Regions from separate parts of the Micromonospora sp. KC207 genome, predicted to be linked through region 1. Evidence: riboswitches for the same ligand, from Rfam matches in the RefSeq annotation. Region 1 holds a riboswitch; the other holds the start of a gene.
The links. A riboswitch is a leader RNA that binds a small molecule or an ion and turns the genes downstream of it on or off. The one in region 1 is predicted to bind cyclic di-AMP.

Region 1 (3,398 bases):
CCGGTGCAGCCGAGGCGGGCGAAGCGGGACCCGTTCCAGCTCGCCGGGGGCGTGCGGGAGCTGAGCACGCGCGCCGACCGGCAGCGGGCGGCCCGGGAGGCGGCCCGGGAGCGGCCCGAGGACTACCGCGACTACGCGCACGTGGTGGTCGACGAGGCGCAGGACGTCTCGCCGATGCAGTGGCGGATGATCGGCCGGCGCGGCCGGCTGGCGTCCTGGACGGTGGTGGGCGACCCGGCGCAGACCGCGTGGACGGGGGACCCGCAGGAGTTGACCCGGGCCCGGGACGCGGCGCTGGGCCGGCGACGCCGGCACCAGTTCGAGCTGACCACCAACTACCGCAACTCGGCGGAGATCTTCGCGGTGGCGGCGGCGGAGATCCGCCGGCTCTACCCGGACCTGACGCTGCCCCGGGCGGTGCGGTCCACCGGCGTGGCCCCGGTCGCGCTGACCGTGCCGGCGACGGAGCTGGAGGCGGCCACCGTCGCGGCGGTCGTCGACCTGCTCGGCGAGGTGGAGGGCACGGTCGGGGTGATCACGCCGGTGCCGCGTCGGGACGAGGTGGCCGGCTGGCTGGCCGGCCGGGCCGCGCCGCGCCTTCAGGTGGTGACCAGCCTCGAGGCCAAGGGCATGGAGTACGACGGGGTGGTGCTGGTCGCTCCGGGCGCTATCCGGGCCGACCCGGGTTCCGGCGTGCGGACGCTGTACGTGGCGTTGTCCCGGGCCACCCAGCGCCTCGTCACGATCGATCCGGCGGGCTGATCGGGGCCCGGCCGCTCACCGGCCCCGGCCGCCACCCACCATTTGCATACATAGCAATGTGAGCATAGGTTGGATCGGGCTCGAGTCGCGGACGGAGGGTGTGGGCGTGGGCGCAGGTCATGACCACCACCACGGTACGGCGGCGAACGCCTCGGACCGCCATTCGGGGCGGCTTTGGGCAGCGTTCACGCTGCTCGCCGTGCTGATGATCATCGAGACGGCCACCGCGCTCGACACCGGCTCGCTGGCGCTGCTCTCCGACGCCGGGCACATGTTCACCGACGTGCTCGGCATCGGCATGGCGCTCGCCGCGATCACCGCCACCCGCCGGGCCACCGCCGACCCGCAGCGCACGTTCGGGCTCTACCGGCTGGAGGTGCTCGCCGCACTCGGCAACGCCCTGCTGCTCAGCGGCGTCGCCGTCTACGTTCTCGTCGAGGCCGCCCGCCGCTTCGGCGACCCGCCCGCGGTGACCACCGGCCCGATGCTCGCGGTGGCGGTGCTGGGCCTGCTCGCCAACGTCGCCGTGTTCGCCCTGCTGCGCAGCGGGGCGAAGCAGAGCCTCAACCTGCGCGGGGCGTACCTGGAGGTGCTGGGCGACCTGCTCGGCTCGGTCGGGGTGATCGGGGCGGCAGCACTGATCATGGTCACCGGCTGGTCGTGGGCGGACCCGGCGGTGGCCGTCGCGATCGGCGTGTTCATCCTGCCCCGCACCTGGCGGCTCGGGCGGGCCGCGGTGCGCATCCTGGTCCAGGCCGCGCCGGAGCACCTCCAGGTGACCGCAGTGCACGACCGGCTGGCCGCGGTGCCCGGCGTGGTCGAGGTGCACGACCTGCACGTCTGGACGCTGACCTCCGGCATGGAGGTCGCCTCGGCCCACCTGACCATGGCGCCCGGAGCGGAGGTCGGCGCGGTGCTGACCGCCGCCCGCACCGCCCTGCACGAGGACTTCCGCATCGAGCACGCCACCTTGCAGGTCGAGCCGGGAGCGTCCTGCGACGGCTGTGGGCCAGCCGGCTGGTAGGGCCGACGCCAACAATTTTCACGGCTTTTGTAGTCATTTGCCTGATTTAAGCGGTTTCGTCCGCGTACCCTCCGTCACGGACGCAGCGCTGGTCCCACCGGCACCGGTAGGCTCGGTCCCGGCCTCCGCCGGGCGGCGCCCTCCGGCGCCTGCGGTGGCCGCCGCCTAATCGCCTTCGGGCGAGCCGGGGAACCACGTTCGTGGGGTGCATCCGCCTGAGCGGTAGGGATCTTCCGTCCCGAACCCGTCAGCTAACCCGGTCGGCGGCTGACGGAAGGACACGCACATGCCAGTAGTGGCACCTGTAGGACGGATCGCCGCCCGGGTGGCGGCGGCACTGGTGCTGACGCTCGCCGTCGGCCTCGGGATCGCGCCGGTGGCGCCGGCCGGGGCCGCACCGCCCGTCGGCCTGCTCGCCGCCGCTCCCGGCGACGACGAGGAGGGCGGCACCCCCGCCCTGCGCGCCCAGCTCGAGGCGGCCAGCAAGGGGTACCTGGAGGCCAAGACCGCCCTCGACCGCTCGGTGAAGCGGCAAAAGCAGCTCGGCGGCCAGCTCAAGGCGGTCGAGGCCGAGCTGGTCACCCGCGGCGCCAAGGTCGGCGAGATCGCCGGCGTGGCGTACAAGAAGGGACGCCTCACCGCCGCCTCCGCGCTGCTCAACAGCAACTCCCCCGAAGGCTTCCTGGACCGGGCCGCCGCGCTCGACGCGGTCGCCACCAAAGAGGACCGCGCGCTGCGCGAGCTGCTGGCGACCCGGGACGAGGCGACCAAGACCCGGCAGGGGATCGACGGCGAGATCCGCGAGCAGCGCAAGCAGGTCGCGCTGATGGGCAAGCGCAAGGAGCAAGCCGAGCGGGCACTCACCGTGGCCAACAACAAGGCCAGCAGCAGCGGCGGGTCCAGCCCGGGCGGCACCTCCAGCGCGAACGCCACCCCCGCGAAGCGCAACGCCGACGGCTCCTGGCCGGCGGAGTCGTGCAGCGTCAACGACCCCACCCCGGCCAACGGCTGCATCACCCCGCGCACCCTGCACGCGCTCAACCAGGCCAAGGCCGCCGGCTTCACCCGGTACGTCTCCTGCTACCGCCCCGGCGGCTCCGGCGAGCACCCCAAGGGCCGGGCCTGCGACTTCGCCGCGCAGAAGGGCGGCTTCGGCGGCGTGGCCACCGGCGGGGACCGCACCTACGGCAACAACCTCGCGGCGTACTACGTCCGCAACGCCGACCGGCTCGCCGTGCTGTACGTGATCTGGTTCAAGCAGATCTGGCTGCCCAGCAGCGGCTGGAAGGCGTACAGCGGCGGAAACGGGGACCCGTCAAGCGACCACACCAACCACGTGCACCTGTCGGTGATCTGACCCGCGCCCCGGCGGCCTTCCCGCTTCGACGGGCCGCCGGGGCGTTACGCCGCCCGGCCCAGCACCTCGCCCAGCCGCCGGGCCAGCCCGAGGTGCGCGGAGCGGGCCTGCCGGAAGGCGTACGGGAACAGCGGCGCCGGGGCGGCCAGGGTGATCTCCACGTCGACGCGGACGATGCCGCCCGGCTCGTCACGCAGCCGGGTTCGGTTACGCACCGTAGTGGCAGGCCGCTGTCGGGCCACCGTGACGATCTCG
Region 2 (3,398 bases), on a different contig from region 1:
GACAGCGACAAGGCCCCGAGCGCCAACCCCGTCACGGCGCTGTTCGACCGCAACTTCGTGGCCGGCCGGGCCGCGATCGACCGGTACGCCCGCGCCGGGGTGGACATCCCGGCGGAGAAGTTCGTCGTGGTCGGCCGCCCCCAGGTCGAGGCGATCGAGGTACGCCGCACGCCGACCCCCGGCCCGGCGAACCCGACTGTGCTGTACACCCCGACCTGGACCGGGCACCACGCCGACGCGAACTACTGCTCGCTGCCCGTGGGCGACGCGATCGTGCGGGGGCTGCTGGCCCGTGGCGCGACGGTGATCCTGCGCGCCCACCCGTACACCGGGCAGAACCCGGCGTCGGCACGGCAGCTCGCCCGGCTCACGGAGCTGTTGGCGGCGGACCGGGCCCGCACCGGGCGGCAGCACGTCTTCGGCGCGGCGGCCAGCCGGGAGCTGTCCCTGGTCGACTGCGTGAACCGCTCCGACGCGCTGGTTTCGGACGTGTCCGGGGTCATCTCCGACTACCTCTACTCCGGCAAGCCGTACGCGGTGACGGACATGGTCGGCGACGGCGACCGGTTCGTCGAACGGTTCCCGCTGGCCGGCTCGGGTTACGTGCTGCGGCGCGACGCGGGCAACCTCGACGAGGTGCTCGACCTGCTGCTGGACACCGACCCGAAGGCGGCGGCCCGCTGGGGCACCCGGGCACACTACCTGGGCGACTTCCCCGCCGAGTCGTACGCCGAGGCGTTCCTGGCGGCGGCCCGGCGGGAGCTGGAGCCGGGCTGGAACCCGTCGGTCCCGCATGCCGCCGACACCGCGGCGCAGGTGGGCTCGCCGCTCTCCCCCACCGCCTGAGCGTCCCGCCCGCCGTACCTGCTCGCCGGCCGAACACCACTTGCGGTCGTCACCCCTGGTGCGAAAATCGCACACTCGGCGACAGGACGGGCCAACGCACGAAGTCCCGGGCCTCCGCCCGCTTCCGCAGGAGTGATCCACCTGCGGCCCAGCGGATGCGAAGACGGCACCGGGCCCCGGCTTGCGGAAGCAGCGCCGGGGCCCGGTGGGGGGAGGGTGATATCAGGCCGAGTAGCCCCGGGTCGCGGCCCAGTGGGCCAGCGCGGCGGTGCTGATCCAGTACGCCGGGACGGCCGGGTCGGCCGAGTCGGCGATCCGCACGGCGCGTCCGGCGTCCCGGTAGCCGACGACGGCGATGTAGTGGCCGCCGGGAAAGGAGTGCCAACCGCCGTCGACGTCGGTGGCGTCGCCGGCGATGTTCACCACGACACCGCGCCCGGCGCTGATCGCCTTCACCACGTCGGCCTTGAGCTGGTCCGTCTGGGCCGGGGTGGCGGCGCCGCCGGGGATCAGCCGGGTCCGGTACGGGGCACCCTTGACCATCTCGTTGAGCACGCGGGTGGTGTCGTAGGCGGAGTTGGTGCCCATCTCGGTGGTGCCGAGGTCGGCGGCCAGGCCGTCCTGGGTGCTCGCGACGCCGGTGGCGGAGAGCGCGTTGCGCACCGCCGCGGGACCGCAGTAGTAGTACGTGGTCTGGGCCTCGTAGTCGTAGTCGAGGACCTTGGACGACGGCGGCTTCGGGGCTGTCGGCTTCGCCGTGGTCCGCTTCGGCGTCGCCGTGGCGGTCAGGTCGGGGTTCGGGGTGGAGCTGGACGACGGCGAGGCGCTCGGTGAGGCCGGCACGGCGAGGCGGGCCTGGGCCCGGCTGGCCGCGCCGTCGAGGCGGGGTGCGACCTCGGCCACGGCGGCGTTGGTGGTCTGCTGCGGTGCGGGGGCGTCGCGGACGGCGACGAGCAGCGCGCCGGTGCCGGAGGCCAACAGGAGCGCTGCGGCAGAGCCGGCGACGACCTGGTACGGACGCTCCGTGGCGAGTCGCCGCAGGTGCCGCTTGAGCTGATCGTTCACGTGTTCCTCCACGGGACGGGGGCGGAGGCGGAGGCACCCGGGCGTGCGTCGTCGCACGGCGGCGCGGATCGTGTCCGCGGCCGGTGGGGTCCGCTTTCGAAAGGGCGCCGCTCAGGCGGGCGTACGGAAGGGTGCGACGGTCAGTGCGCCGGCTCGGCGGCGGACACGGGCACCGGGCTCCGTGGTGGAGGAACAACCCGGGGGGTGGGGTCGAACTGCACGAGAATGGAACTCCTTCCGACACCGCCTACCGGGTTAGCTGACGGATTCGGGCGGGAAGATCGCCCTACCACGGGCCGTAGCCTGCGGATTCACCCCGGACGTGCAATGGGTCCCCGGTTCGTGATGATCACGATTGAGCGGGTCGGCGCGGCGTCGCCTCTTGCGAACGGGTACCGCACCGGACGGGCCGACACTACTGGCCGGCCGAAGCCCTGCCAACCCCTTCTCACCTGCTTAAACATCCAATACTGGCCTCGTTTACGGGCCATTCGGAGCTGACGTGTCTCAATGGGATGCTCGGCTCAGACAACGTCAGCGGACCGTAACGGAACAACGGGTCGTGATCGTCGGCGAACTGCGGCGACCGATCGGACCGAATGGGCCGGCTGCCCGATTCCGGACGGGCGTGACCCGACTCACGGCGAAATCCCGGAGATCGCAGCGGGGTGGTCGCACGCTCAACCGATGCGGGCCGGCCGCCAGCGGGCCAGCCGGTGGCCGGTGGCCGGGACGGGCTGGCCGGCCGCCGCGCGGGGAGCCGGCGATCGGCCGGGCCGGACGCGCTGGGCGGCGGCGTACGCCTCGGCGGCCAGCGCCCGGGCGGCTTCGGCGGCCAGGTCCGCGTCGCGCCACGCGGCCCGCTCGCGCTCGGCGGCGGCCCGGTACCGGGCCAGCCTGCCGTCCCGGACCGCCCGGGCCAGGACGACCTCCTGCTGCACCGGGTGCAGGCGGGGGTCCCAACCGCCCCGGCGGGCGAAGACGTCGCAGAGCTGCCCGATGGACAGTTCCCCCCGCAGGTGGGCGGCCGTGGCGGCGTGGTGCAGCCAGCGCTCCCGACTCGCGTACTCGGCGGGGGTGCGCGGCGTGCGCGGCGTAGGCAGGGCACCCGCGTCGCGGAAGCGCCGGGCGGCCGTCTCCGCCTCGTCGTACGCCTGCCAGGCCTGCTCGGCCGCGTCCTGGGCGGCCATCCACGCGGCCCACCGCCGGCGGGCGGTCTGCGCGGCCCCGGCAGCGGCCACCGCCACCTCCTCGGCGTACCGGCGCAGATCGGCGACCGCCTGGGCGGCCGGCGCCACGGGCCGGGCAATGGCTTCGGCGTCGGCCGGCCGGTCCCGCGCCGGGCGGGCGACCAGCACGGTGAGCACGCTGAGCGCCACCACGAGCAGCACGGACCAGATGGCGGCGGCCAGCGGCACCTCGGTCAGGAACCGGGAGAGAACGATGTCCATGATCGGCACCTCACGGGCGGTGGAGGCGGAAGGGGT

Region 2: linked by a shared signal. The riboswitch ahead of E1258_RS07800 (C39 family peptidase) and the one ahead of E1258_RS23285 (hypothetical protein) in region 1 are both predicted to bind cyclic di-AMP.

Annotation. Positions count from the first base shown of each region.
Region 1 covers NZ_SMKJ01000216.1:1,058-4,455, reverse strand. Annotated here, with positions in the region: gene E1258_RS23295 (AAA family ATPase) at 1-762, shown strand, start outside; gene E1258_RS23290 (cation diffusion facilitator family transporter) at 869-1,786, shown strand; cyclic di-AMP (ydaO/yuaA leader) riboswitch at 1,939-2,068, shown strand; gene E1258_RS23285 (hypothetical protein) at 2,073-3,143, shown strand; gene E1258_RS23280 (SRPBCC family protein) at 3,188-3,398, opposite strand, start outside.
Region 2 covers NZ_SMKJ01000040.1:28,440-31,837, forward strand. Annotated here, with positions in the region: gene E1258_RS07795 (CDP-glycerol glycerophosphotransferase family protein) at 1-846, shown strand, start outside; gene E1258_RS07800 (C39 family peptidase) at 1,069-1,923, opposite strand; cyclic di-AMP (ydaO/yuaA leader) riboswitch at 2,141-2,283, opposite strand; gene E1258_RS07805 (hypothetical protein) at 2,592-3,362, opposite strand.